Regions from separate parts of the Streptomyces sp. cmx-18-6 genome, predicted to be linked through region 1. Evidence: riboswitches for the same ligand, from Rfam matches in the RefSeq annotation. Region 1 holds a riboswitch; each other region holds the start of a gene.
The links. A riboswitch is a leader RNA that binds a small molecule or an ion and turns the genes downstream of it on or off. The one in region 1 is predicted to bind cyclic di-AMP.
Positions count from the first base shown of each region.

Region 2: linked by a shared signal. The riboswitch ahead of ACLJPL_RS18570 (NlpC/P60 family protein) and the one ahead of ACLJPL_RS09435 (peptidoglycan DD-metalloendopeptidase family protein) in region 1 are both predicted to bind cyclic di-AMP.
Region 3: linked by a shared signal. The riboswitch ahead of ACLJPL_RS20800 (C40 family peptidase) and the one ahead of ACLJPL_RS09435 (peptidoglycan DD-metalloendopeptidase family protein) in region 1 are both predicted to bind cyclic di-AMP.
Region 4: linked by a shared signal. The riboswitch ahead of ACLJPL_RS26385 (transglycosylase SLT domain-containing protein) and the one ahead of ACLJPL_RS09435 (peptidoglycan DD-metalloendopeptidase family protein) in region 1 are both predicted to bind cyclic di-AMP.

Region 1 covers NZ_JAEBEP010000003.1:287,965-294,986, forward strand. Annotated here, with positions in the region: gene ACLJPL_RS09435 (peptidoglycan DD-metalloendopeptidase family protein) at 108-1,097, opposite strand; cyclic di-AMP (ydaO/yuaA leader) riboswitch at 1,101-1,259, opposite strand; gene ACLJPL_RS09440 (tyrosine-protein phosphatase) at 1,706-2,518, shown strand; gene ACLJPL_RS09445 (DUF6126 family protein) at 2,605-2,781, opposite strand; gene ACLJPL_RS09450 (helix-turn-helix domain-containing protein) at 2,825-3,433, opposite strand; gene ACLJPL_RS09455 (aspartate aminotransferase family protein) at 3,493-4,890, opposite strand; gene hpnH (adenosyl-hopene transferase HpnH) at 4,958-5,977, opposite strand; gene ACLJPL_RS09465 (1-hydroxy-2-methyl-2-butenyl 4-diphosphate reductase) at 5,983-6,630, opposite strand; gene shc (squalene--hopene cyclase) at 6,630-7,022, opposite strand, start outside.
Region 2 covers NZ_JAEBEP010000007.1:177,661-184,682, forward strand. Annotated here, with positions in the region: gene ACLJPL_RS18550 (LuxR C-terminal-related transcriptional regulator) at 1-206, shown strand, start outside; partial or broken gene ACLJPL_RS18555 (GNAT family N-acetyltransferase) at 521-1,276, opposite strand; gene ACLJPL_RS18560 (NlpC/P60 family protein) at 1,319-2,434, opposite strand; gene ACLJPL_RS18565 (hypothetical protein) at 2,800-3,153, shown strand; gene ACLJPL_RS18570 (NlpC/P60 family protein) at 3,188-4,450, opposite strand; cyclic di-AMP (ydaO/yuaA leader) riboswitch at 4,449-4,613, opposite strand; gene pcrA (DNA helicase PcrA) at 4,980-7,022, shown strand, end outside.
Region 3 covers NZ_JAEBEP010000008.1:289,996-297,017, forward strand. Annotated here, with positions in the region: gene ACLJPL_RS20790 (ATP-dependent Clp protease proteolytic subunit) at 1-550, shown strand, start outside; gene ACLJPL_RS20795 (hypothetical protein) at 624-929, shown strand; cyclic di-AMP (ydaO/yuaA leader) riboswitch at 1,282-1,468, shown strand; gene ACLJPL_RS20800 (C40 family peptidase) at 1,472-1,942, shown strand; gene ACLJPL_RS20805 (LysE family translocator) at 2,004-2,657, opposite strand; gene ACLJPL_RS20810 (LysR family transcriptional regulator) at 2,731-3,645, shown strand; gene ACLJPL_RS20815 (ATP-binding protein) at 3,780-4,211, opposite strand; gene ACLJPL_RS20820 (helix-turn-helix domain-containing protein) at 4,458-5,318, shown strand; gene ACLJPL_RS20825 (DUF397 domain-containing protein) at 5,348-5,590, shown strand; gene ACLJPL_RS20830 (8-amino-7-oxononanoate synthase) at 5,782-6,942, opposite strand.
Region 4 covers NZ_JAEBEP010000012.1:219,752-226,773, reverse strand. Annotated here, with positions in the region: gene ACLJPL_RS26405 (helix-turn-helix domain-containing protein) at 1-11, opposite strand, end outside; gene ACLJPL_RS26400 (hypothetical protein) at 195-809, shown strand; gene ACLJPL_RS26395 (SpoIIE family protein phosphatase) at 894-3,542, shown strand; gene ACLJPL_RS26390 (FAD-dependent oxidoreductase) at 3,601-4,992, opposite strand; cyclic di-AMP (ydaO/yuaA leader) riboswitch at 5,441-5,630, shown strand; gene ACLJPL_RS26385 (transglycosylase SLT domain-containing protein) at 5,634-6,470, shown strand; gene ACLJPL_RS26380 (DUF397 domain-containing protein) at 6,575-6,766, opposite strand; gene ACLJPL_RS26375 (hypothetical protein) at 6,937-7,022, shown strand, end outside.

The DNA of each region.
Region 1 (7,022 bases):
CGGGAGGTGAGATAGACCACCCGGTCAGATTTCGGTAAAGCCGGAATAAGTGGAGGGGCGGTGCGCCGCCGCGCACCGCCCCTCGATCACTTCTTACGCCCCTCGGATCAGAGGGAGACGCCGTGCCCGCGCAGGTAGGCGATCGGGTCGACGTCCGAGCCGTAGCCCGGGCCGGTGCGGACCTCGAAGTGGAGGTGCGGGCCGGTGGAGTTGCCGGTGGAGCCGGAGAGGCCGATCTGCTGGCCGCCGGTGACGGTCTGGCCGGCGGAGACGCTCAGCGAGGACTGGTGGGCGTACTGGGAGTACATGCCGTCCTCGTGCCGGATGACGACCTCGTTGCCGTACGAACCGCTCCAGCCGGCCGAGACCACGGTGCCCGGGCCGATGGCGTGGATCGGGGTGCCGGAGGCGGCCTGGAAGTCCGAGCCGGTGTGGTAGCCGCTGGACCAGCTGGAGCCGGAAGCGCGGTACTGGGTGGTGACGTTGGCGTTGGCCAGCGGGGCGGTCCAGCCGGAGCCGGTCGCCTCGGACGAGCCGGTCTGCGCGGAGGCGCCGGAGCCCTCGGAGTCGTCCGCCGAGATGGTGTCGCCCTTGGGGGCTTCCTTCGGCGCGGCCTTGGGGGCCGGCGCGGCCTTCTTCGGGGCGGCCTTGGGAGCCGGGGCGGCCTTCTTGGCCTCCGGCTTCCCGGCCTCCGAAGGAGCGGTGGAGCCGGACGCCTTGGCGCCGATGGTGAGCTTCATGCCCGGGAAGATCAGGCTGGGGTTCTCGCCGACCGCCGAGCGGTTGTCCTGGTACAGCTTCTGCCAGCCGCCCTTGACCTGGTGCTCGGTCGCGATCTTCGCCAGGTAGTCGCCGGAGACGACGGAGTACGTCTTCGGGGAGGTCTTCGCCGTGGCGGGCGCGGACTGCGGCGCGGTGTGCGCCGCGGCCGGCGAGGCCGCCGCGGGCTTGGCGGCGGGGGCCGCCTTCTCCGCCGCGTGCGCGCCGGTGGCGCCGATCAGCGGGAGGGCGAGTACGGCGCCGCCGGTGCCCGCGGCGAGGACGCCGCGGTGGATCGGGCCGGACTTGATACGACGGTGCTTACCCTTTGCGGGCATGGGGAAGTTCCTCTCCGGCGCCTGCGAGGTGAGCTGTCGGGTTCGGGCTGGAGATGCCCGGTCGCCGTGGCGACTTCACCCCGAGCCGGTCCGGATCTCTCCGGGCCGGCGGCTTACCTGGTTCCCCCGCTCCTGCCACGCGTGAGTGGGTGGGTGCGAATTCCGGTCGGCGGCAGGATTAGGCGGTCCGCCCGGATTGACGGTGACCGTAAACGAGTCAGGACGACAGGAACAAGCCGTCGGTTGCCTTGCGGAATCATCGATTCAATTGCGCCGGGGATTTCCCGTCACACTCCGTGGATTACGGATCTTGGCTTTCCGTGCGGATCCCGGGAAACGGTCGGACGGTCATCGCCACGGACCGTCACGGATATGATCCCGCTCACCTGTCGAATCCCATCTCACCCATAAGCGGGGCATGTTCTGAGAAATACACCAATACGGACATGCCGCGAGAGTCCTCACTGACGCCCCATCAGCACAGGCTCCGTGGACGGCCGGGTCGGCGCTCGTCAACCGTGATGATTTTCCGGGGAATCGATGTCGTATCGTCACGGGAGCGCCCTCGCCGGAGAGCCGCGCCGCCACCGAAGACCCCAGGAGCCCCCGTGACGCAGCAGGTGCCGCAGGTCCCGCCGACAGAGACCGCACTGACCGGAGTCCGCAACTTCCGCGACGTGGGCGGGCTCCCCACGGCGGACGGGCGCAGCACCGCTTTCGGCCGGCTCTACCGCAGCGGCCATCTGGCGCACGCCACCGCCGAGGACGCGGCCTTCCTCGGCGGCCTCGGGCTGCACACGGTCTTCGACTTCCGCAACTCCGCCGACCACCGGCTCGACGGGTTCGACATCGAGCTCAGCGGTGTCCGCAATGTCAGCATTCCGCTCTCCGACCCCGCCGATGGGGCCGAGTTCTGGCGGCTGGTGCGCGACGGGAACATCGAGCAGCTGCGCTCGGTCCTGGCGAACGGCAAGGGCGTCGAGCGCATGGTCCACATGTACCGGTCGACCATCGTGGACCGCACCGCCGAGCACAGCCGGGTGCTGCACGCCCTGGCCGAGGACAGCGTGCCGGCCCTGATGCACTGCGCGGCGGGCAAGGACCGGGCGGGGCTGTCGATCGCGGTCTCGCTGCTGGCGGTCGGAGTGGAGCGCGAGGCGATCGAGACGGACTACCTCAAGTCCAACGACCTCCACCGCCGGTACAAGGTGAAGCGGTCGGACATGTCCGAGATCGGGATGTCCGCCGAGGTGATGGAGCTCCTGAACCCGCTCTTCGGGGCCCGGTCGGAGTACCTCGCGGCGGCGTTCACGGCCATCGACGAGACCTGGGGCACGACGGACCGCTACCTGACGGAGGGACTGAACGTCTCCCCCGAGACCCGGGAGCGACTGCGCGAGCGACTGCTCGACCAAGGCTGAAGAACCAAAGCCGAGAAACCAGGGCTGAAGGCTCAGGGCTGAGGGCTCAAGGCCGAGGGATCAGCGCGGAGGGATCGGCCCGGCGATCATTCCGCGCCCGCCACCATGAAGAGCAGGTAGAGGAAGGCCGCGATCACATGGCCGACCACCAGATAGGCGAAGAGCCGGATCACCAGACCGCGCGGCATCCGGCGCTCCTGCGAGTCCTGCGCAGCCTTCGGCCGCCTCGGCGTCAGCGGGTCGTAGTGCTCGGAATCGGACATGACGGTCCTCTCTGCCGGCCTCGCGACCGGTGAAGCGAATGGGTCAGCGCGCGTGGAGGGCGTTGCCGAGGCACAGCTCGGCCGCGGGGCTCTGGAGCAGGGAGTGGACGAAGAGCAGCTCCGCCCCGCTCCGGTCCAGGGCCGCGATGCGGTGCGGGGTCAGCGAGTCGAAGTGGGCGCTGTCGCCGGGTTCCAGATCGTGCACGGTCTCCCCCAGCGCGACCCGCAGCCGCCCGACCAGGACGTACAGCCACTCCTCACCGGGGTGGACGCGCACCAGATCGCCCTGGGCGCCGTACGGGACACGCACCCTCAGCGCCTGCATCGCACGGCCGGAGCCGCCGGCCCGCCGGTACATCCAGCCGTCCGCCTCGGCCCCCTCGAAGGGGCCGCCCCGGATGACCGCCTCCCGCTCGGGCGGCTTCTCGCCGAGCAGCTCGGATACCGTCGTACCGTAGATGCGGGCCAGGCCGAGCAGCATGGGCAGCGAGGGCTGCCTGCGGCCGGTCTCCAGCCGGGAGAGGTGGGCCGGGGAGAGTCCGGCCCGCTGGGCCGCGGTCTCCAGGGTGAGACCGCGCCCGCGGCGCAGATCGCGCAGTCGGGGTGCGACGCCGGGGAGCTCGTCGGCCGCCCCATCGTCCGGAGGGTTCATGCCTCCATTGGGCCAGGAACTTTCCTCTCGGGCAAATAAATTGCCCGAGAGGCAAAAAGTCAGCGGTTGGCCACGGCCTGCTTGACCAGGGTCCGGCCGAAGTCCCACATCAGGCCGCCGCCGCTGTGCGCGTCGTCCATGACCTCGGTGAACGCCGCCACGAAGCGGTCCACCTCCGCCTCCCCGATGATCAGCGGCGGAATGAGCTTGATCACTTCCAGGTGGTCGCCGGAGACCTGGGTGAGGATGCGGTGCTTCTGGAGCAGCGGCACCACGACCATCTGCGCGAAGAGCCCCTTGCGGGCCGCCTGGAGCATGGTCCAGCGGCTGCGGAGCTTCAGCGAGGAGGGCCGGCCGAACTCGATGCCGATCATCAGCCCGCGCCCGCGCACCTCGTGCAGCAGCTCGTAGCGGTCGACCAGCGCCGACAGCCGCTCCCGCAGCAGATCACCGGTGCGCCGGGCGTTGGCCACGGTCTCCTCGTCCTCCATCACCGTCAGCACCGCGAGCCCCGCCGCCATGGCCTGGGCGTTGGAGCCGAAGCTCGCGGAGTGGACGAGGACCCGGTCCATCGAGGAGTAGACCTTGCGGAAGATCCAGTCCTTGCCGAGCGTCGCGCCGACCGGAACGTAGCCGCCGGAGAGCGCCTTGGCCACGCAGACGAGGTCGGGCTCGACCCCGTCCTCGTGCTGGTAGGCGTAGAAGTCGCCGGTCCTGCCCAGGCCGCTCTGCACCTCGTCGGCGATCAGGAGCGCCTTGTGCCGGTGCAGCAGCTCCTGGGCCTCGCGCAGGAAGCCGGGCGGCGCGGCGTGCACGCCCTTGCCCTGGACCGGCTCGACGACCAGCGCCGCGACGTCTCCGCGCTTCAGCTCCCGGCGCAGCGCCTCCAGGTCGCCCAGGGCGATGGCAGTGTCGGGCAGCAGCGGGGCGAAGCCGTCGCGGAAGCCGCTCTCGCCGTTGACGGAGAGAGACCCGGTCGTCAGGCCGTGGAAGGCGTGGGAGCAGTACAGGACGCGGGGCTTCCCGGTGGCGTACCGGGCGAATTTGAGCGCCGTCTCGACCGCTTCCGTACCGCTGTTGCCGAAGAAGACGCGGTCCAGGTGCGGGCTGTGCCCGAGCAGCTTCTCCGCGAGCAGCCCGGGCAGCGGCTGGCAGTCGAAGCGGGTGAGGTCGGCGAGCTGGGCGTCGAGCACGTCGTGCAGCGCCTTACGGACGACCGGGTGGTGCCGGCCGAGCCCCATCACGCCGAACCCGGCGAGCATGTCGAGGTAGTCGTCGCCCTCCGCATCCCAGAAGTACGCGCCCTCGGCCCGCTCGTAGACCTTGTCGAAGCCGATGGTGCGCAGCATGCGCGGCAGCTGGTGGTTGAGGTGGCGGGCGTGCAGCTCGTACCGCTCTCCCCCGCGCTCCGCCAGCAGCCGTCCCAGGTCGAAGCCTTTCGGCCCGCCGTCCGTCATCGCCCGCTCTTCTCCTTCGGTACGCACCCGGCGGCCGTGGCCGCCGGCCCCCTCGCCGGCCACCACGTCACCGGTTGCCGCCGACGCTCTCGCGCGCGGCGCGCAGCGACTCCTTGAGCGATCCCATGGTCGCGAGGACGGCGGTGGGCTCGTAGCCGCAGTGCGCCATGCAGTTGGCGCAGCGCGGGTCCTTGCCCCGGCCGTACTTGCTCCAGTCGGTCTCCTCGATGAGCTGCCGGTACGTCGGCACGTAGCCGTCGCTCATCAGGTAGCAGGGGCGCTGCCAGCCGAACAGCGAGTAGTTGGGGATGGCCCACGCGGTGCAGGGGAAGTCCGCCTTGCCCTCCAGGAAGTCCAGGAACAGCGGCGAGTGGTTGAGCCGCCAGCGGGCCCGGTTGCCGCCCGCGAAGGCTTTCTTGAAGAGTTCGCGGGTCTGGTCGACGCCGAGGAAGTGCTCCTGGTCGGGAGCCTTCTCGTAGGCGTAGGCGGGCGAGATCATCATCTCGTCGACCTTCAGGTCGTCGTTGAGGTAGTTGAGGACCTCGATGATGGTCTGCGGGGTGTCGGTGTTGAAGAAGGTGGAGTTGGTCGTGACGCGGAAGCCGCGCCGCTTGGCCTCCTTCATCGCCTCGACGGCCTCGTCGAAGACGCCTTCCTTGGCGACCGACTCGTCGTGCCGCTCGCGCAGCCCGTCGATGTGCACGGCGAAGGCGAAGTAGGGCGACGGGGTGAACTTGTCGAGCTTCTTGCGCATCAGCATCGCGTTGGTGCAGAGGAAGACGTATTTCTTCTTCGCGACGAGCTGGCGCACGATCTCGTCGATCTGCGGGTGCATCAGCGGCTCGCCGCCGGCGATGGAGACCATGGGCGCGCCGGATTCGAGCACCGCGCCCACGGCCTGCGCGACCGGCATGCGCTGCTTCAGGACACCGGCCGGGTGCTGGATCTTCCCACAGCCCTCGCAGGCGAGGTTGCAGGCGAACAACGGCTCCAGCTCGACGATCAGCGGGAACTTCTCACGCTTGCGGAGCTTCTGTTCGAAGAGATACGTCGCGACCTTGATGGACTGACGGAGCGGCATGGCCATCTGGCTCACCTCCTGGGGAGCGTTGAGGAACGGTGCCATTCGTAGAAAGCCGGAAGGACGGCTCGGAGGACACGGAAGGCTGATATTCCACCGCGTACCGTGCCGATGCGGACGAGCTCATGCTCTGGAGCGTCCACGACCACCCGGACGGCCGCAACCGGGCGCGGTCCGTGGCACAGGGCGGTACGCAGTGTCGCCGCGGACTCCATGTCCACCGCGACGGCCCCGGTGGCCCGCAGCGCGGCCCGCTCGGGGCCGCGCACGACGTGGTCGGAGCCGGCCAGCGGGCCGGTGTGGACCCTGCGGCCGGGGGCGGCCCGGGCGAGGGCGGCGACCAGCAGCCCGGTGCCGGTGCAGGGGCTCGCCCCGTCCGCGTCCCGGGTCTCCTCGGCGACGACCAGGTCCCCGGGGTGCATCCCGGGGGCCAGGCCCGCGCAGAAGCCGGAGGCGATGACGGCCGCGTCCGGTACGCCGCCGGGGGCGAGGACCGCCGCCACGGCCGCCTCCGCCGCCCGGGGGCCCATGCCGGTGCGCAGGACCCGCACCGGGCCCCCGGCGCGCCGGCCGCTGCGCAGGGCGAGCTGCTCGATGCCCAGCGCGCAGGCGACCAGCAGCGGCGACACGGGGTCCGCGGGCCCCGGTGCGCCGGCCATCACGCCCCCTTGGCCGCGCCCGCACGGTCGGCGAACGGGTCGCCGTACACGTAACGCCCGAGTGCGGTCAGCGGGAAGACCTGGCGGTACAGGTGGTAGTTGATGGAGAAGTCCCAGGGGAAGCCGGTGCCGGTGAAGTACGGCTCGTCCCAGGAGCCGTCCGCCTGCTGGGCCTCGGTCAGCCAGCCGACCCCCCGGGCGACGGCCCGGCTGTCGCGGCGGCCCGCGGCGAGCAGGGCGAGCAGCGCCCAGGCGGTCTGGGAGGCGGTGGACTCACCGTGGCCGATCCACTTCTCCTCCTGGTACGAGCGCAGGTCCTCGCCCCAGCCGCCGTCGTCGTTCTGCACGGACTCCAGCCAGGTGACCGCGCGCCGGATCGAGGGGTGTCCGGC
Region 2 (7,022 bases), on a different contig from region 1:
TCGACGAGGACATGGACCGCCTCACCCAGCGCGAGCGCGAGGTGCTGCGGCTGATCGCGCGCGGCTACGCGTACAAGGAGATCGCCAAGCAGCTGTTCATCTCGGTGAAGACGGTGGAGTCGCACGTCTCGGCGGTGCTGCGCAAGCTCCAGCTGTCCAACCGGCATGAGCTGACGCGGTGGGCGACGGCTCGGCGGCTGGTCTGAGCGGGGGTTGGTCCGAGCCACGGTCGGTCTGAGCGACGGCTCGGCGGCTGGTCTGAGCGCGGTTGGTCTGAGCGACGGCTCGGCGGCTGGTCTGAGCGCGGTTGGTCCGAGCGGGGGTTGGCCGGAGTCACGGGCGGTCTGAGCGACGGCTGGTCCGAGGCCGTTGCTCAACCGCTTCCGGGGCCCCGCTGTCCGGGTTCGCTCTTTCCCGGCTCGCGCTCTCCCGGCTCCCGCTGTCCGGGTTCGCTCTTTCCCGGCTCGCGCTCTCCCGGCTCCCGCTGTCCGGGTTCGTGCTCTCCAAATGCGCGCCTTCCGGGCTCCAGCGAGATGTTGACCTTCTCGCCGATCCGGCGGTAGCCGATGCCCGCGTAGATCCGTTCCACGTCGGCGTCGCCCGGCTCCAGCCACACCGTCCGGCAGCCCCGGTCGAAGGCCCGTTCCGTCAGCCAGGCGGAGAGGGCCGCGCCGATGCCCCGGCGGCGGAAGGGGGCGGCGACGGCGAGGCCGACGAGTTCGCTCAGGCCGTCGACGGCCACGGAGCAGCCGCCCGCCCCGGCCGGTGCGCCGTCGAGGACCGCCAGGGCGGCGACCCCGTCGCCGGTGGCCGCCGTGCGCAGCCAGTCGGTCGTCCCCGCGTCGGGTTCGCCCGCGCCGCCGAAGCCGTGGTGCTGGACGCGGGCGGCGTCGGTGAACTCCGCTTCGGTGCCGGGCACGGCGATACGGAGGCCGTCGACCGGCTTCGGCGGGGTCAGGTCGGCGGGGGCGCAGGCCAGCAGCGGGGCCCGGTGCTCCACGGTGAAACCGGCGGCCAGCAGGGCCGGTTCGACGGCCGGGGCCCAGGCGGGCAGGAACTCCAGGCGGGGCAGCCGCGCCCGCTTCCGGAACGCGTCCACCAAGGCCGCCACCTCGTCCGCCGTGGGTTCCGCTTCCCGGTCGGGGATGGCGTAGTTGGCGTACTTCAGCTCCCAGCCCGGGTTGTGCCGGACGGTGAACGGGCCCACCCGGTAGTGGGCGGGGGAGCGCAGTGTGAGGGTGCGGGCGTAGTCCTGGACGGCGTTCGCCATCGTCATACGGGAGTTCCTTCGGCGGGAGGGGCGTCGGCGCGGGGGAGACTACGCCACCCGGGTTGCTCCCGCGAAGGGCATCTGGTCGATGGGCGCGATCCGCACCGGCGCTCCCGCGCGCGGGGCGTGGATCATCTGGCCGCCGCCGATGTAGAGGCCGACATGGCTGATGCCCGAGTAGAAGAACACCAGGTCGCCGGGGGCCAGTTGGGAGCGGGAGACCCGCTGCCCGGCGTTGATCTGGGTGTAGGTGGTGCGGGGCAGGCTGACGCCCGCCGCCCGCCAGGCCGCCTGGGTCAGGCCCGAGCAGTCGAAGGCGTTCGGGCCGGTCGCGCCCCAGACGTACGGCTTGCCGATGGCCCCGTGCGCGAAGGAGATCGCCTGCGCAGCCCGGGAGTCGGGGGCCGTGACCGGGGTGCGTGCGGCGGTGCGGTCGGCGTGGGCGGCGGTGCGGTCGGTGGAGGTGGACCGACTGGCGGTGGCCGGGCCGCCGCCGTGGCGGGCGTCGGCCGAGCGTTCGTACGCGGCGCGCTCGTCGGCGGTGAGGGTGGCCAGGAGCCGGCGGGCGTCGGACAGCTTCGTCCGGATCGCGGTGCGGTGTTCGCGCAGCTCGGCCCGGCGGGCGGCGAGCGCCTCGGTCTCCCGGTCGGCGCGGGCCTTGATCTGGGCGAGGCCGGAGAGCTGGCGGCGGATGCCCTGGAGCATGCCCGACTGCCGGTCGGCCGCGCGGTCGAGGTGGGCGGCGCGCTCCAGATAGGAGTCGGGGTCCGAGGAGAGCGCCAGCTGCACGGCCGGGTCGAGTGCGCCGGTGCGGTACTGGGCGGTGGCCAGTGAACCGAGCGCGTTACGGGAGGAGTTGAGGCGGTCGGTGCGGCGGGCGGCCTCGTCGGCCAGGGCGTCGACGGTCTTCGTGGCGGCGGCCGCCTTCTCCCTCGCCCCGTTGTACTTCTCGGTGGCGACCTCGGCGTCGTGGTAGAGCCGGTCGACCTTCGCCCGGACCTGGGCGGCGGTGGGAGCGGGCTCGGCGGGTGCGGCCCCGGCCCCGGTGGCCGAGGCCGCGGTGGCGGTCCCGGCGAGCGCCAGGGTGGCGGCGGTGCGGGCAGCAGTGCCGGTGAACGGGCGCTGCTTGGGTTTTCGGTGGGCTGATCTCCGGTGCGCGGCCACGGGGGCGGCATCCTTCCTGTCGGCGGCCCTCCGGCGGGTGCCGGAGGATCTGCGGGGCTGCCCTCCGGGGGTGCCGGAGGAGCTGTCGACGGCCCCTCCGGCGGATACCGAAGGGGCTGTCGGCTGTCCTCCGGCGGATGCCGTAGGGCCCGCGAGGGACGCTAATCCCGGCGCACGGAAAAGGGTCGCCATGACAGTTATTGCCCGGATGTGACGTTTCGTCGCCGCCGGATGATCGGAGATACGCACCCGGAATTGATCATTCCGGCAGGTTCGGGCGCAGGGCGTTCAGTTCCGGCGAAGGCTCCAGGAAAGGCTTGCCTCACTGCCCGGCCATGCTTTGGCCATGGCTAGGCTCCCGAGCCATGGACGTACTCATCAATGTCTTCGTCGCCCTGCACATCATCGGCATCGCCTCCCTGCTGGGCGGCTTCCTCACGCAGATGAAGGCCATGGGCGCGGGCGCCGCCCGCTTCGTTCCCGCCATGCTGCACGGCGCGCTGACCATGCTGGTCACCGGCGTGGCCCTGGTCGGGCTCAACCAGGCCGACGACCAGAGCGTGAACAACGTCAAGATCGGCGTGAAGCTGCTGCTGCTCGTCGCCATCCTCGCGCTGGTCTACGTCAAGCGGGACGAGGAGAGGGTCGAGAAGGGTGCGTTCGCGGCGGTCGGCGCTCTGACGGTCGCCAACATCTTCATCGCCACGCTCTGGACCTGAGGGGCGGCCTCTCCGGAGGCCGCCCCTCGACGTGCTACGCCGGGCGCACGCTGCCGTAGATCGGCATGTAGTAGATCGACTCCTCGCGCACGTTCGCCCCCGGCTTCGGGGCGTGGATCATCATCCCGCCGCCCTTGTAGACGCCGACGTGGCTGATGTCGTCGTAGAAGAAGACCAGGTCGCCGGGTTGCAGGTCGGAGGTGGCGACCCGCGTCCCGACCTTGACCTGGTCCCAGGTGGTCCGGGGCAGCGTGACGCCCGCCGCCCGCCAGGCCGCCTGCGTCAACCCCGAGCAGTCGTACGAGGACGGGCCCGAGGCCCCCCACACGTACGGCTTGCCGATCTGGGCGCGCGCGAAGGCGAGCACCTTCTCGGCCTTGGCCGCGTAACCGCTGCCCGTTCCGGTGCCCGCCCCTGGGCCCGTCTCCGTACCCGTACCGGCTCCCGGGCCCGTCCCCGTACCGCTGCCGGAACCGGTCCCGCCGCCGGAACCCGCACCACCGCCGGAACCGGTCGCGCTGTCGCCGTCCGACTCCTTCGCGGCCTCCTCGCGGGCCTTCTTCTCGGCGTCGGCGCGCTGCTGGGCCTCGGCGGCCTGGCGGGCGGCCAGCTTCGCCGCCTTCTTCCGCGCCTCGGCCTCCTTCTTGCGCTCCAGCTCCGCCAGCCGCGCCTTCTCCTCGGCGGTCAGCCGGGAGAGCAGGGACCGGGCCTCGGTGAGCTTGGCCTGCACGTTCTTCTTGCTGGTGCGCAGCGTCGTCTGCGTCTCGGTCAGCGTCTCCAGGCTCTGGACGGCCTCCGCGCGCTTCTTCGCCGCGTCCGCCTGCTGCGTCCGGAAGTCGTCCACGGCCTTCTGCTGCCGCGCCGTCGACCGGCTCATCACCTGGCTCTGGTCGAAGTACGACTGCGGGTCGTCCGCCAGGAAGAAGGTCGCGGTGGGCGCGATGCCGCCGGAGCGGTACTGCGCGGCCGCGTAGGCCCCCAGTTCCCGGCGCGCCTCGTTCATCTTCTCGGTCCGCTTCGCCACGTCCGAGAGCAGCGTGTCGACCTTCGTCCGCTGGGCCGTGGAGGCGGCCTTGGCGTGGTTGTACTGCTGGGTCGCGCTGCCCGCCTGCCGGTAGAGCTCGTCGACCTTCTTCTGGACTTCCTCGATGGCCGGCTTCGGCTCTGTGGGGGCGGCCGTCGCGCTCTGCGTGGAGAGCAACGTCACAGAGGCCAGCGCGGCCGTCGTGAACCCGACGGCGGGGGTGGTGGTGCGCACCTTCGTGCGCGGCTTGCGGTGCGATGCCAAGACCGGCATCTCCTTCCGTGGACCACCTACCGGGTTAGCTGTCGGGTTCGGACGGAACGGAAGGCTGTCCTACGGTCCGGACGAGGGGTACGGACCGATTCACCCCGGTGCTGCGTGTGGGTCCCCGGTTCCGAACTGCCGCGAGGCAGGACGGATTCGGCAGGGTCGCCCGTTCGGCGCGGATCGCGTCCAGGGGGTACGGGCCACCTGATCGAGCACGCTAGCCAACCGGCGCCACCGCTGGGAAGGTCGATGAGCGATATGCCCGATACATTTTCGTGACCTTTGTGGCCGGAGGCCGCCGCACCCCCTCCCACCGGGGGTTCTTTAACGGAACGCGCTCGTCCGGTCTCCGTGCGTGGCGGGGCTCGGCGTGGCGGCCGCCGACCGGAGCGCTTCTTCTGGCCTCTCACCGGCCTCTCGCCGGCTTTTCACCGACTTCTCGCCAGCCTCTTCCGGGCCTCTTCCCGGCCTCTTCCCGCTCTCTTCCCGGCTTCGGCGGAAGGTTGTCGGTGCGGCCGCCTAGACTCGGATGGCGATGAGCAGCCTCTTTGACGACAACTTCCTGACCGGCCTCCAGACCACGGAGGACGGCCCGCCCCCGCCCCCCGAGGACCACGCACCCGAAGCGGTGCCGGAGGGACTCTTCGAGGGCGTCTTCGACGCGCCCCCGCCGCCCAGGGACGGGTATTACCGGGACGGCCACCCGCGCCCGGTCATCGACGCCGCGGCGCTGCTCGACGGGCTGAACACCGAGCAGCGCGCCGCCGTCGTGCACGCCGGGTCCCCGCTGCTCATCGTCGCCGGGGCCGGCTCCGGCAAGACCCGGGTCCTGACCCACCGCATCGCCCACCTGCTGGCCGAGCGCGGGACGCACCCCGGGCAGATCCTCGCGATCACCTTCACCAACAAGGCCGCGGGCGAGATGAAGGAGCGCGTCGAGCAGCTCGTGGGCCCGCGCGCCAACGCCATGTGGGTCATGACCTTCCACAGCGCGTGCGTCCGCATCCTGCGCCGCGAGTCCAAGAAGCTCGGCTTCACGTCGTCGTTCTCGATCTACGACGCCGCCGACTCCAAGCGCCTGATGGCCCTGGTCTGCCGCGATCTGGACCTGGACCCCAAGCGCTTCCCGCCGAAGTCCTTCACCGCGAAGGTCTCCAACCTCAAGAACGAGCTGATCGACGAGGAGACCTTCGCCGGACAGGCCGCGGACGGCTTCGAGAAGACCCTCGCCCAGGCGTACGCGCTGTACCAGGCCCGCCTCCGCGAGGCCAACGCCCTGGACTTCGACGACATCATCATGACGACGGTCCACCTCCTCCAGGCATTCCCGGACGTCGCCGAGCACTACCGCCGCCGCTTCCGCCACGTCCTGGTCGACGAGTACCAGGACACCAACCACGCCCAGTACACGCTGGTACGCGAGCTGGTCGGCCCGGCCGGAGAGGCCGACGCCCCCGCCGAGCTGTGCGTGGTGGGCGACGCGGACCAGTCGATCTACGCCTTCCGGGGTGCGACCATCCGCAACATCCTCCAGTTCGAGGAGGACTACCCGAGCGCGACCACGATCCTGCTGGAGCAGAACTACCGCTCCACGCAGACGATCCTCTCCGCCGCCAACGCGGTCATCGAGCGCAACGAGAGCCGCCGCCCGAAGAACCTGTGGACCAACGCCGGCTCCGGCGCCCGCATCACCGGATACGTCGCGGACACCGAGCACGACGAGGCTCAGTTCGTCGCGGACGAGATCGACCGCCTCACCGACGCGGGCGACGCCAAGGCGGGCGACGTCGCCGTCTTCTACCGGACCAACGCCCAGTCCCGCGTCTTCGAAGAGATCTTCATCCGCGTCGGCCTGCCCTACAAGGTCGTCGGCGGCGTGCGCTTCTACGAGCGCAAGGAGGTCCGGGACGTCCTGGCCTACCTCCGGGTCCTCGCCAACCCCGAGGACACCGTCCCGCTGCGCCGCATCCTCAACGTGCCCAAGCGCGGCATCGGCGACCGCGCCGAGGCCATGATCGACGCCCTGTCGATGCGCGAGAAGATCTCCTTCCCGCAGGCGCTGCGCCGCGTGGACGAGGCGTACGGCATGGCGGCCCGCTCGTCCAACGCCGTCAAGCGCTTCAACACGCTGATGGAGGAGCTGCGCACCATCGTCGAGTCCGGGGCCGGACCCGCCGTCGTGCTGGAAGCGGTGCTGGAGCGCACGGGCTATCTCGCGGAGCTCCAGGCGTCGACCGACCCGCAGGACGAGACCCGTATCGAGAACCTCCAGGAACTCGCCGCCGTCGCCCTGGAGTTCGAGCAGGAGCGCGGCGACGAGGAGGAGGCCGGCACGCTCGCGGAGTTTCTGGAGAAGGTCGCGCTGGTCGCGGACTCCGACCAGATCCCCGACGAGGACGAGGACGGTTCCGGCGTCATCACGCTGATGACCCTGCACACCGCGAAGGGCCTGGAGTTCCCGGTGGTCTTCCTCACCGGCATGGAGGACGGCGTCTTCCCGCACATGCGGGCCCTCGGCCAGACCAAGGAGCTGGAGGAGGAGCGCCGCCTCGCGTACGTCGGCATCACCCGCGCCCGC
Region 3 (7,022 bases), on a different contig from region 1:
CGGAACCCGGACGCTGGACCCGTACTCCAAGCTGCTCTCCGAGCGGATCGTCTTTCTCGGGACTCCGATCGACGACACCGCGGCGAGCGACCTCATCGCCCAGTTCATGTATCTGGAGCACGCCGATCCGGACCGGCCCCTGTCGCTCTACATCAACTCCCCCGGCGGCTCGTTCGGAGCGATGGCCGCGGTCTACGACACGATGCAGTTCCTGACCTGCGAGGTGGAGACCTTCTGCCTGGGCCAGGCCGGCTCCTACGCCGCCGCCCTGCTGGCGGCCGGTGCGCCGGGACGCCGACATGCTCTGCCCGGTGCGCGGGTAGTCATTCAGCAGCCCGCACTGGAGGAGCCGATGCGGGGCCAGCCGTCCGACCTGGAGATCTACGCGCGCGAACTGGTGCGCACCCGCGAGATGTTCACGGCCATGCTGGTCCGGCACACCGGCCGGACCGCCGAGCAGGTCACCGCCGACATCGAGCGCGACACCATCCTCGACGCGAGGGCCGCCCGCACCCATGGGCTGGTGGACCATGTCGTGGAGAACCGCTAGGGGACGTTCCGCGACTCGGTCGACAGGACGCCCCCTCACCCCCAGCCGCCGCACGACGCGAGGTGAACCGCCCATGGAGCCAACGGAGTTCCCGCCCCTGCCCGCACTGACCCGCGCCGAGGGCGAGTTCATCGACTGTTACCTGGCGGTCCTGGACCAGGTGGGCCGCATCAACCCGGCGCGCGGCAGCGACACCTACAGCGCCCTGAGAGCCGCTCAGGCCCTGGCCTCCGGGGCGGCGGCCCTGCGCGACGCCCTGGCCCTGATGCACGAGCGGGGTGAGCGGCAGATTCACGCGGCGACGCTCGCGCGGGCCCTGCGGGTGCTGGACGGCGAGCGTCGGGCGGGCCGGGTCGCCATGCCTCCGACCCCGAACTGAGCCGCTCCGCGCGCCGGGAGCGCATAGAGGGTGTGCCGGCGGATCGCGCCGTGCGACACGCCCGGTCCCGCGATCGATTTTCCTCGCTCGTTCGGCGTAGGAGTTCACCCGCGCGAGCGATGGCTCAACTTGCGTTCCCCGCGTGGGCCGTACTCGAAATGCGCCCTTTCGTCGCTGGTACGAGGGTGTGCGCCCGGCTCGTCGGCGGGCGCGAATCCGCCCTGTCCACTCGAACGGATCAGTGGTGAGGAGACTCACAAATCACCGTTTCGACTCGGAAATCCGGCACTTGGTGGGTCAAGATCCCTGGGACGACAAGCCCCCGCCACCGCGGCGGGGCGGTCCGGGTGGACGCCGAGTCCTGCCGCCTCCCGGATGACTGGTCGACAGGAGTGGATCGGCAGGAGTGGAGGACCCGAGCACAACGGGCCGACCGGGAGACCGGGAAGCCCTCGGGGTGAAGCCGCGTCAAGCGGCCGGGCAACTTCGCCAGCCCGAACCCGACAGGTCATCCTTCACAGGCGGCTGACGAAGGGTTGCGCATGTCTGCGCAGGTTCATGTCCCGTCTCTGTTCGCCCGCTTCGGTACGGCATCGGTGCTCACCCTGGCCGTGACGTCCTCGATGCTGGCACCCGGCCTGGTCGACGACGCCGAGGCCGCCACCCACTCGACGAAGGCGCTGAAGGTCGCCGCGTCGAAGAAGGGCTCCCCTTACAAGTACGGGGCCGCCGGCCCCAACCGTTTCGACTGTTCAGGGCTGACTGTCTACTCGTTCAAGAAGGTCGGCAAGAAACTTCCCCGCACGGCACAGCAGCAGTACAACAAGACCAGCCGTATCTCCTCGTCGAAGAGGAAACCCGGCGACCTCGTGTTCTTCCATTCGGGGCGCAGCGTCTACCACGTGGGCATCTACGCCGGGGCCGGGAAGATCTGGCACTCCCCCAAATCGGGGGACGTGGTGCGACTGGCGAAAATCTGGTCCAAGAGCGTCTGGTACGGACGGGTCCGCTGACCCACCGGCCCGACGCTCTTTCCGTGCGGGCGCTCTCTTCGTGCGGAGGCTCTCTCCGTACTCACCGCAGGAGCGGGCCGGTCACCAGCGCCAGCCCCAGTCCGGTGAGCGCCACACCGCTGCCGCCCTCGATCGCCCGGGCGGTACGCGGTCGGCGCAGCCACCGGCCCAGCCGGTCCACGAGGAGGGCGACGGCCGGGAACCAGATGAGGGCGAGAGCCACCACGAGGGCGGCGAGCACCAGCGTCCTGGGCAACGGCGGCTGCCCGTCCGGGACGAACTGGGGCAGCAGGCTGAGGAAGAGCACGGGCGCTTTGGGGTTGAGCGCGTTGGTCAGGAAACCCTGACGCAGGGCGCGCCCGAACTCCTTGGCCTCCTTGGACTCCTCAGGCGGTACCTGGTCCGGCGTACGGCTGCTCTCCTCGGAGACCCGGCGCCGGACCGCGTACAGGGCGCTGATGCCGAGGTAGAGCACGTACGCCCCGCCGAGCAGTTGGACGGTGCGGAAGAGCACGGGCATCGTCACGAGCACTGCGGCCAGCCCCGCCACGGCGAGCGCGGTGTGCACGAGCAGTCCCCCGGCGACGCCGAACGCGGTGGCCAGGCCGGCGGTCCGCGAGGCCAGGGCGTTGCGTACGACGACGGCGAAGTCGGCGCCGGGCAGCGCGACCATACCGGCGGCGATCCCGGTGAAGGCGATCAGTTGAGCGTCCATGGGGTCCAGCCTGGACCGTGGAAGCCTTTAGCGTGTACTTGCAATCTTCTGGGTCTGCCTAAAGGAACGCTTAATGTACGACGCGACACGGCTCGCGGCGCTGGTGGCGGTCGCCGAGACCGGATCGATCACGCGGGCCGCCGCCCACCTGGGCTACACCGCGCCCGCGCTCTCCCAGCAGCTGGCCAAACTGGAGCGCGAGGCCGGGGCGACGCTCCTGGTGCGCCACCATCGCGGGGCGCGGCTGACAGCGGCCGGGGAGCTGCTGGCGGGCCGCGCCCGGCGGGCCCTGGACGAGCTGGACCAGGCGCGGCACGAGCTGGCACAGCTGGCCGAGCTCTCCGGGGGCAGGCTGCGGGTCGGCACGTTCACGACGGCCGGGGTCCATCTGCTGCCGCCGGTCCTGAGCGCGTTCCGGCGGGCCCATCCGGACGTCGAGCTGGCCGTCACCGAGTACGAGCCCCCGGGCGGGGTCGCCGCGGTGGCGGCGGGCGAAGTGGATCTGGCGCTGACCCACGCCTACGAGCCCGCGGCGGCCGACCCGCCGCCTCCAGGCGTCACCCTGGAACCCTTGCTGGTCGAGGAGCTGGTGCTGGCGACCGCGGTCGGCCACCGGCTCGCCGAGGGCACCGGGCGGCTGGCGGTCACCGAGCTGGCGGGACGGCCCCTGATCAGCAGCGCGCCCACGCATCCGCCCCGGCGCGGTGTGGAGAGCGCGTTGGCGCAGGCGGGCGCCACACCGGCGGTGGTGTGCGAGTCGCCCGGCTACGCGCTGGTGTGCGCGCTGGTCAGCGCGGGGCTCGGGGTGGCGGTGGTGCCGGAGATGGTCGCGTCGCTGTCGTCCACGCCGCTGGCCGTCCGGCGGCTGGAGCCCGCGGCCTTCCGCCGGACGATCTCCGTCGTGCACCGGGGCGAACGGGCGACCGCGGCGGCGGCGACGCTGCTCGCGCTGCTGCGGAGCGGCTTCGGCCGGGGCGCGGCGATCTGAGCGGCTGCTCCCCGTCGCCGGATCCGGAGCGGCTACCTCCGGTCTCCGGATCCGGAGTGGCTGTTCCCGATTCTCCGGATCCGGCCGGGTTCAGGAACCGCCGCTCAGCGGTACGCCGTCCCGCCGCGTCCGTGTCAGCCCTGGACCGGCACCGCCCAGGGCAGGATGATCCAGACCGTCTTGCCGCCTTCGGCCGTGGGGACGACCGTGAGCCGCCCGCCGCGCTCCTTGGCCAGCGCGCGGATGATCACCATGCCCCGCCCGTTGTCCTGCCGTACGGCGGCGGGAAGTCTCTGGGGCCACCGGGGGTGACTGTCCGTCACCCCGAGGCGCAGTTCCTCGTCCCGTTCGAGACGCAGATCCACGGTGAAGGTGGGCGACTGGCCGAAGGTGTGCTGGACGGCGTTGGTGGCGAGTTCCGAGATGATCAGCCGGATGGTGTCGGCGAAGTCGGTGTCCTCTCCGAGGCCCCATTCGGCCAGTGTCCTGGCCACATATCTGCGGGCCGAGGAGACCGAGGCCGGATCGCTCGGCAGAGTGACGGTTGCTTCCTGATGGTCTGCCATGGCGACGCCCGTCCCTTTCGCGCCCCGGCCGACCGGCAGTCGGCCAGGATTGTGCTTCGCGCCAGACTGCCACTGTTGAAGCTCGCTGTAACGACGTTCGACCAAGATATGCATATATCTGTCGCTCGAAGCGGTGAATTCGGGTCCCGCAGGACGTGGACGAAGGGCACACTGACCCCTCTGCGGGCCCGAACCTTGCGGTGCGTGTCGGCCCCGCCCCTTCCCGCACGGCGCAAGGAGACCTGGATGCTGCACGGCCCCGTCGTCCGACGGCGCAAGCTCGGCGAGGAGTTGCGGAGCCTGCGGAACGCCTCCGGGCTGACCAGCCGGGACGCGGCGCGGCTGCTCGGCTGGCACCAGTCGAAGGTGAGCCGCATCGAGACCGGTGCGAGCGGGGTGAGCGCCGACGACGTGACGCGCCTGCTCGACGCCTACGCGGTGCACGACGCGCAGTTGCGCGCCCTGTTCGAAGTCCTCGCCGGATCGGCGGGCGGCGGCGGCTCGGGGTGGTGGCACGCGTACCGGGGGCTGATCCCGCCGCAGTACCGCGACTTCATCAGTCTGGAGTCCCAGGCGAGCACGGTGCGGACGCTGGAGACCTCGGTGGTTCCGGGGCTGCTCCAGACCGCCGGTTACGCCCGGGCGGTGACCCGGGCCGCGCTGGACGGGTTACCGGCGGACCGGCTGGACTCCCTGGTCGAGGTCCGGCTGACCCGTCAGAGAGTTCTGCGCGCGAGCCCGCCGCTGCGGTTCACCGCCGTACTGGACGAAGCCGTGCTGCGGCGCGAGGTGGGCGGCCCCGAGGTGATGCGGGATCAGCTGGGCCATCTGAGTCAGGTCGCTCAACTTCCTCATGTGCGGCTCCAGTTGCTGCCCTTCTCGGTGGGCGGGTATGTCGGCCTCACCGGCCCTTTCGTCATCTTCTCCTTTCCGAACATTTCTGATCTGGATGTGGTCGTTCTCGACCACTTGACGAGTAGCCTCTACCTGGAGCGGAAAGAAGACCTCGAGGCGTACAGCTCGGCCTTCCGCACCTTGCAGGCGCACGCACTGACGCCGGAACAATCGCTGGAGCTCATCGCCGCGATCCGCTGCGGCACTCGTTAGGACGTCCGACTCTGCCCGAGGGGGGCATCATGTCCGACCGTCTCGCACCGCACGCCTTACCGACCGCCGCGGAGCCACTGCTGTGGCGCCGCAGCAGCCGTTCGACCGGAATGAACAACTGCGTGGAGACCGCGCGGCTGGAGGGACCGGATCACGGCGGCGCGCTCCTGACCGTACGCGACTCCAAGGACGTGGAGCGGCCGCCGCTGCGCTTCTCCGCGACGGCCTGGACCACCTTCGTGGCCGGGCTGGACCCGTACCGGGCCGGCTGAGCGAAGCCGTACCGGGTGAGCTGAGCGCGAAGCCGCACGGATGGGCTGAGCGCGAAGCCGCACGGAGCGGCTGAGCGCGAAACCGCACGGAGCGGCTGAGCGCGAAACCGCACGGAGCGGCTGAGCGCGAAACCGCACGGAGCGGCTGAGCGCGAAACCGCACGGAGCGGCTGAGCGCGAAACCGCACCAGTCAGTCGAACGGGGCCAGGGCCTCCCGGGGAGCGGTGGAGACGACCGTGGCCACCGCGGCCGTGATCTGCTCCTCGGTCAGGTCCGCCCGCGCGGTCAGCCGCAGCCGGGAGATCCCGTCCGGCACGGACGGCGGGCGGAAGCAGCCCACCGCGACCCCGGCCGTGCGGCAGTCGGCCGCCCAGCGCACCGCCGCGTCGGCGGAGGGCGCCCGGACCGAGACGACCGCCGCGTCGGGCCGGACCGCGGTCAGCCCGGCGGCGGTGAGCCGCCCGTACAGCGCGAGGGCGACCTCCCGGGCCCTGGCGGCCCGTTCCGGTTCGCGGCGCAGCAGCCGGAGCGCGCCCAGCGCCCCGCCCGCCGCCGCCGGGGCGAGACCGGTGTCGAAGATGAACGTACGGGCCGTGTTGACCAGGTGCTCGATGACGCGGGCCGGTCCGAGGACCGCGCCGCCCTGGCTGCCCAGCGACTTGGAGAGGGTGAGCGTGGCGACGACGCCCTCGCCGCCCGCAAAACCGGCGGCGGCCAGGGCGCCGCGTCCTCCGTCGCCCAGGACGCCGAGGCCGTGGGCGTCGTCGACCAGGAGGGCCGCGTTCGCGGAGCGGCAGACCTCGGCCAGCGCGGACAGCGGCGCCGCGTCCCCGTCGACCGAGAAGACCGAGTCGGTGACGGCGAGCGCCCGCCCCTCGTGGTCGTGGAGGGCCTTGGCGACCGCGTCCGGATCGGCGTGCGGGACGACAGCGGTCCGGGCGCGGGAGAGCCGGCAGCCGTCCACGATGGAGGCGTGGTTGCCGGCGTCGGAGACGATCAGCGAACCGTGGCCGGTCAGTGCCGTCAGGGCCGCGAGGTTGGCCGCGTAGCCGGAGGACAGGACGAGGGCGGCCTCGAAGCCGCAGAAGTCGGCGAGTTCCCGTTCGAGCTCGGCGTGCAGCGCGGTGGAGCCGGTGACCAGCCGCGACCCCGTCGCGCCCGCACCCCAGCGGTGCACGGCGGCGGAGGCTGCGGCGACGACCTCCGGGTGCCGGGTGAGCCCCAGGTAGTCGTTGCTCGCGAGGTCCAGCAGCCCGGCTTCCGCCTCCCTCGGGCGCAGGGCCCGGACCAGTCCGGCGGCGGCCCGGCGGCGGGCCTCGTCGTCGATCCACGCGAACGGGGCGAAGGGCACGAAGGACATGGCAGGCGGTCCCTTTTGTAGGCAGCTCACAGACCCTAGCGGGGTGCGCAGCAGGTCAGGGTGTGGCAATA
Region 4 (7,022 bases), on a different contig from region 1:
AGAACACCCACGTCAGTCGGGGTGGGACGGTTCCGTGCCGGCGGGATCCCGTGTCGTGCTTGTCGCCGCCGGTGCGCCCGCCCCACGCTGGTGCCGTTCCACCCGATCGATCCACCAGACCGATTCCTCCGAGCCGTCCATCCGGCCGATCCGCCGGACCGATCTGCTCGGCCATCCGAACGGGGAGTTCATCCATGCGCACCACCCGCACCGTCCGCACCGCACTCGTGGCCGCCGCGGCCACGGGCCTGGCCGTCACCGCCCTGTCCACCGCACCGGCGGCGGCCGCGCCCGCCGCCCCCAAGTTCCTCTCCGCCGGCCAGTGGCCCGCCTCCCTCACCCCCTGGACCGCCGGTCCGGTACGCAAGGGGCTGCCCGAGTACGGTTCCGTGTGCACCGCAGGAATCACCCCGGCCGCCGGCACCCGGCACCGGGACTTCCGCACCGAGCTCGACACCGGGGCCCGTCAGACGAACACGGTCGCCCCCACCGAGGCCAAGGCCAAGGCCCTCACCGCCAAGCTCCGGGCCGGCCTCGCGAGCTGCCTGGACCGGCTGAAGGAGCAGGATCCCGGCCTCGAGGGGACGAGCCGATACCACGGGCGGGTGAACGTGGAGGAGGGCGCGTACGTCTACAGCGTCGACACGTCCTACCCGGAGATCGGCTCCACCGACATCGCCCTCTGGTCGGTGGGCCGGGACGGGCGGACGGTCACCGTCCTGGAGTGGGGGCAGCTGGGAGATCTGGCCGGCGCACCGCTGAAGGGGTTCAAGAAGACCACCGGCGTCGCCGTCGCCAAGCTGCACTGAGACACGGACGGCGGACCGGCCGGAGCGGCCCCCGGCCGGTCCGCCGATGTGCGCGGCCCCCTCGGCGGGGAGCATGCTGGCTGTGTGACCCGGCACGATGCGACCCGGCCCACCCCGTCCCCCGGCAGCGGGGCGCCGGCCGGGGGAGACGACAGCGGCCGAGTACCGGACGAGCTGTCCCTCGTACTCGCGCAGGGGGTCGTCAGCGCCGTCGAGTCGGCCGGGGGCTACGCGGGCGGCGTCTACCTCCGCACCGGCACGCCCGGGCTGCTGCGCCTCGCCGTGCTCGCCGGGCTGCCGGGGCAGCTGTTCCGGCCCTGGTGGCGGATGCACGTGAACCGGCCGTTCCCCGTGTCCGAGGCGTACCGCACGGGGCGGCCCGTGCTGCTGGCCGACGCGGAGGAGGCCATGCGGCGCTTCCCGCAGCTGATGGCGGGGCTGCCGTTCCCGTTCGGCTCGCTGTGGGTCCCGATCACCGGCCCCGCCGGGTCCATGGGGGTGCTGGTCGTCCTGCGGCCCGCCACCCCGGGCGAGCAGGTCGCTCCCGCGGACGGGGAGCGGCTGCTGCGTCTGGGCACGCGCCTCGGGGCCGCGCTGGCCGACCTGGAGTCCCGGGGCCTGCCCGTCGTCTGGGAGGGCGAGCCGATCCCCGTACAGCTGCCGGCCGCGCCCGCGCCGCCGGTGCGGGTCGGCCGCTTCGACTGGGACCTCCACTCCGGGGCCCTCACCGCGGACGACGACCTGTGCGCGATCTTCGGTACGGAGCCGGCGGAGTTCCCCGGCACCGTCGACGCCCTCGCGGAGCGCCTCGTGCCGGAAGACGTGTACGGGCTGTGGGCGCTGGCCCGGCAGGCGGTGGAGTCGGCCGATCCGGTGGTCCGCCGGATGCGGCTGCGCGGCCCGGACGGGAGGTACCACCTGCTGGAGCTCTCCGGCCGCTGGACCCACCCGGACGGGCAGGGCGGCGCGAGCCATCTGACCGGTTTCGTGGTCGACCTCGGCGCGGGCCCCGTCGTCGCGGAGGCGGCGGACCGGCTGCCCCGGGGGATCGTCTCGCTGGACCGGATCGGGCGGATCACGTACGCCAACGGGCTCGCGGAGGAGCTGCTGGGCCACTCCCGGGCGGAGCTCGTCGGCCGGGTCGTGTGGGAGGTCCTGCCGTGGTTCGGGCATCCGGCGTACGAGGACCACTACCGGGCCGCCCTGATCTCCGACGAACCCGTGCACTTCCTCGCCCGGCGGGCCCCGTCGCTCTGGCTCTCGGTCTCCCTGTACCCGGGCCACGACGGGCTCAGCGCCGTGTTCCAGGCCACCGAACAGCCGGCGTACGCCCCCGGCTCCGTCACCTCGCCGGGCCTCGGCATCGGCTCCTCCGCCGACCGGTCCTCCGCGCTGTACCGCCCGGTGGCCCTGGCCATCGCCCTCACCGAGGCGGTCACGGCCCGTCAGGTCTCCGCCGTGGTCACCGAGGAGCTGCTGCCCGCGTTCGGCGGCCGGCAGCTCGCCATCTACCTGCTGAGCGAGCGTCACCTCCACCTCGCCTGGGAGACGGGGTTCCCCAAGGGGTTCCTCGACCGCTTCGACGGGGTCGGGCTCGACGTCAGCATCCCCGGGGTGGAGACCCTGACCACCGGCCGCCCGATCTTCTTCGAGTCCATGCAGCGTCTGGCGGACGCCTATCCGGGCATCCCGATGGACGCCGACGTCGGGGCGCGCGCCTTCCTGCCCCTGATCGCCTCCGGGCGGCCGGTCGGCTCGTGCATCCTCGGCTTCGACCGGCCCCGGGGCTTCAGCCCGGAGGAGCGCACGGTCCTGACCGCCCTCGCCGGGCTCATCGCCCAGGCCCTGCAACGCGCCCAGCGGTACGACAGCGAGTCGGCCCTCGCCCGTGGGCTCCAGGACGCCCTGCTGCCGCACCGGCTGCCGGAGGTGGACGGCGTCGACACCCTGGGGCGCTATCTCTCCGGCACCCAGCACATGGAGGTGGGCGGCGACTGGTACGACGTCATCGAGACCGGCCACGAACTCGCCCTGGTCATCGGCGACGTCCAGGGGCACGGTGTGGCGGCGGCCGCGACCATGGGGCAACTGCGCAGTGCGGTACGGGCGTTCGCGCTCAGCAACCACGACCCGCAGGAGGTGATGAGCGGCACGAACCGACTGCTCATCGATCTGGACCCGGGACAGTTCGCCAGTTGCTGCTACATCGTCCTCGACCCGGTCACGGGGCGCGCCCGTGCCGTGCGCGCCGGGCACCCGCAGCCGGTGCTGCGGCATCCGGACGGCCGGACCGAGGTGCTGGACCTGCCCGGCGGCATCGTGCTCGGCATCGACGGCCAGGCGACCTACCCGGTCACCGAGCTGCGGCTTGACCCGGGGGCGGTGCTCGCCCTGTTCACGGACGGGCTCATCGAACGACCCGGGACCGACATCGACGAGGGCATCGAACGGCTGCGCGCCACGATCGCCGGGGTCGGCTCGGTCCCGCTGTCCGAGACGGCGAACCGGGTGATCGGGGAGGCCAGGCAGGCCACCGACCGCCCCGACGACATCGCGCTCCTGCTCGCGGCCCGCTGGACGCACATCCCCCGGAAGCCGCCGCCGCTCTCCCGCGACGCCGCCCCGCCGGGCCTGTGGCGGACGTTCCGCGGGCCGGGTCCGGGTGCAGGTCAAAGGCCGGGGCCGGGTGCTGGCGGCACGGCGAGCGCGCCCCGGGCCCGGCCCGACGGGTGACGGTCCTGATCAGCCCTCGGGAGGGCCGCTCCGATCAGCCTTCGGAGGGCTGATCGGATCAGCTCTCGGGGCGCCGCTCGGCCGGGACGAAGGCGCCGGACGCGTCGAGCATGCCCTCGCGCTCCACGACCTTGATCCGCTCACGGCCCTGCGCGACGCCGAGCGCCTGCTCGTGGGCGTCCAGCTTGTGCCAGCCCTCCCAGGTCGTGTAGCGGACGTTCCGGCTCTCCAGGAAGGCTTCGACGGCCTCCGGGGCGGGCGTCGCCGGCTCGGCCAGACGGCCGGCCGCGCGGTCCTCCAGGACACAGGCGACCGTCTCGTTGGCGTCGCCCTTGGTGTGACCGATCAGGCCGATCGGGCCGCGCTTGATCCAGCCCGTGACATAGACGGAGGCCATGTGCTCGCCCCCGGCGATGACGCGTCCCGCCTCGTGCGGGACGGTGCCGGAGCCCACGTCGAAGGGCAGCTTGGGCAGCTCCTCCGAGTAGTAGCCCACGGCGCGGTAGACGCTCTGCATGTCCCAGTCGGTGAACGTGCCGGTGCCCCGGACGTTGCCGGTGCCGTCCAGCTCGGTGCGCTCGGTGCGCAGCGCGACGACCTTGCCGTCCTCGCCGACGATCTCGACCGGGGACTCGAAGAAGTGCAGGAACAGCTTGTGCGGGCGGTCGCCGACGTCGCGGATCGCCCAGTTCTCCAGGGTCTGCGCGACCATGTTGGCCTGCTTGTTCTCCCGCCGGGTGGCGATGGAGCCCTCGTCGTAGTCGATGTCCTCGGGGTTGACGATGACCTCGATGTTGGGGGAGTGGTCCAGCTCCCGCAGCTCCATCGGGCTGAACTTCGCCTGCGCCGGGCCACGCCGCCCGAACACGTGCACCTCCAGTGCCTTGTTCGCCTTGAGGCCCTGGTACACGTTGTCCGGGATCTCGGTCGGCAGCAGCTCGTCCGCCGTCTTGGCCAGGACCCGGGCCACGTCCAGCGCCACGTTGCCGACGCCGAGGACGGCGACCTTCTCCGCGGTGAGCGGCCAGGTGCGCGGGACCTCGGGGTGGCCGTCGTACCAGGAGACGAACTCGGCCGCGCCGTAGGAGCCGTCCAGCTCGATGCCCGGGATGTCCAGCGCCCGGTCCGCCTCCGCGCCGGTGGAGAAGATCACGGCGTCGTAGAAGGACCGCAGGTCGTCCAGGCCGATGTCGTGCGGGTAGCTGACATTGCCGAAGAGGCGGATCTGCGGCTTGTCCAGCACCTGGTGCAGCGCCTTGACGATGCCCTTGATCCGGGGGTGGTCGGGCGCCACGCCGTAGCGGATCAGCCCGAAGGGCGCGGGCATGCGCTCGAACAGGTCGATGGAGACACCCGGGTCCTGGCAGACCTCGGATTTGAGCAGCGCGTCCGCAGCGTAGATACCGGCAGGGCCGGCTCCGACAATGGCGACGCGGACGGGGCGTGTCATGGCGTGGTGATCCTTAAGGCGGGCGGACGCGGGCGGGTTACAGCGTACGTCGGAGGTAAGGCTTGGCTTACTCGTCTCCCCCCACACGGTAAGCCAAGGTCTCGCGGGGCGCTGGAGCGGCCCTGGGGAGCCGCCCGAAAAGTCCGTTTCTCGGCGGAGATATGGGCGATTTATATCTTTTGGTCGTCTCTTCCATAAAGGGGCTATTGATTGGCTTGAGGCTTTTGGGGCCTCGCATTTCGGTCACTCCCGCACGGAGTGGTGAGCGTCACGTCCGAAGGCGCGGACGCGTATGCGGAGGGTTCGGTTCCCTTCTGCGCCAAGAAAGTTGACAGTGCGACGGAACGGGCGCGTCCGGGAATTCCTTTTTTCGATCTTGCGGAAAAAGATGATCCGGAATTGCAGGGCTTGTTCTGCCCGGTCCTTTTCGCCTACGGTCACGGTCAATCCGGATGGAACGCCGAATCCTGCCGCCGTCCGGGAATCCGAAACCCACTCACGCACGGCAGGAGCGGGGGACCCAGGTAAGCCGCCGATCCGCTATCCGGACCGGCTCGGGGTGAAGTCGCATGCCATGCGGCCAGACATCTCCCGTCTGAACCCGACAGCTCACCTCGTAGGCGCCGGAGAGGAAATTCCCCATGCCCGCACAGGGTAAGCACCGCCGTACCAAGTCCGTCTCGCTGAGCCGCGGCATCGCCGCGGTGACCACGGGCGGAGCCGTTCTGGCCCTCCCGCTGCTCGGCGCCGCCACCGCCTCCGCCGCACCCGCGCACTCCGCCGCCGAAAAGGCCGTGGCTCCGGTTTCCGTGAGCGCCCAGGTGAATTCCGTGACGAAGGCCGCGTCCGCCGAGCATTCCGTGGCGGCCGGCGAAACGCTTTCCAAGATCGCCCGCGAGCATTCCGTCAGCGGCGGCTGGAAGAAGCTGTACGAGAACAACCGGAAGGCCATCGGGGAGAACCCGCACCTTATTCACCCGGGTATCACGCTGACCATCGGCGCGAAGGCCGCTGGCGCTCCGTCAGACGCCAAGGCGGGCAAGGCTTCCCCGTCCGCCGACCGCTCCGCGACGACGAAGCGCGCCGACCGCTCCGAGCGCACCGCCGCCGCCCCCGTGGCGAAGGCCGCCCCGGCTGCCGCCGCGCCCACCACGTACACGAACGACCTCGACGGCTGGATCAAGGAGTCGCTGGCGATCATGGCCGAGCGCGGCATCCCCGGCAGCTACGAGGGCATCCACCGCAACATCATCCGCGAGTCCTCGGGCAACCCGAACGCGATCAACAACTGGGACTCCAACGCGGTCAAGGGCACCCCGTCCAAGGGCCTGCTCCAGGTCATCGACCCGACGTTCCAGGCGTACCACGTGCCCGGCACCTCGACCGACAGCTACGACCCGGTCGCCAACATCACCGCCGCGTGCAACTACGCCGCGGACCGCTACGGCTCGATCGACAACGTCTTCGGCGCGTACTGATCTCCCGTACGCGGCACCCCGAGGGGCCCCGGACCATCCTCTGGTCCGGGGCCCCTTCGGCATGCCGCGCTCACCTCACCTCTGCCATCGTCCGGAGAGGAGGTTCACCTCTGCCGTTGTCCGGAGAGGAAGTCGCGCCAGGCCGCCGCGGAGACGGTCAGCGGGAGGCGGCGGCGGTCCTTGGAGTCCCGGACCGACACGCCTTCGAGGTCCGGTCGGGCCTGGGCCTCCACGCAGGCGTCCTCGAAGTCACCGCTGTAGCTGCTCCTGTGCCATGCGTTCGGCGGAAGAGGCATGAGGGGCCTTCCTGGTGGTGGTGCACATGCGGGCCGACCTGATCACGTCTGTGCGAGTATAGGATCAACAGGCGCTGGAAGTAAGGTCTGTTGGCACACTTCAGAGTGATCATGCACGGGGGCGGATGATGTCGAGCGGCGCACGGTCTTCACCGTGGACGGCAGCGGAAATGGACTCCTACGAGCGCGCGCGGGCCTTGCTCAGCGCGCTGATCGCCGCCTACAGCGGCCGGATCGGTGAGACGTCCACCCGGCA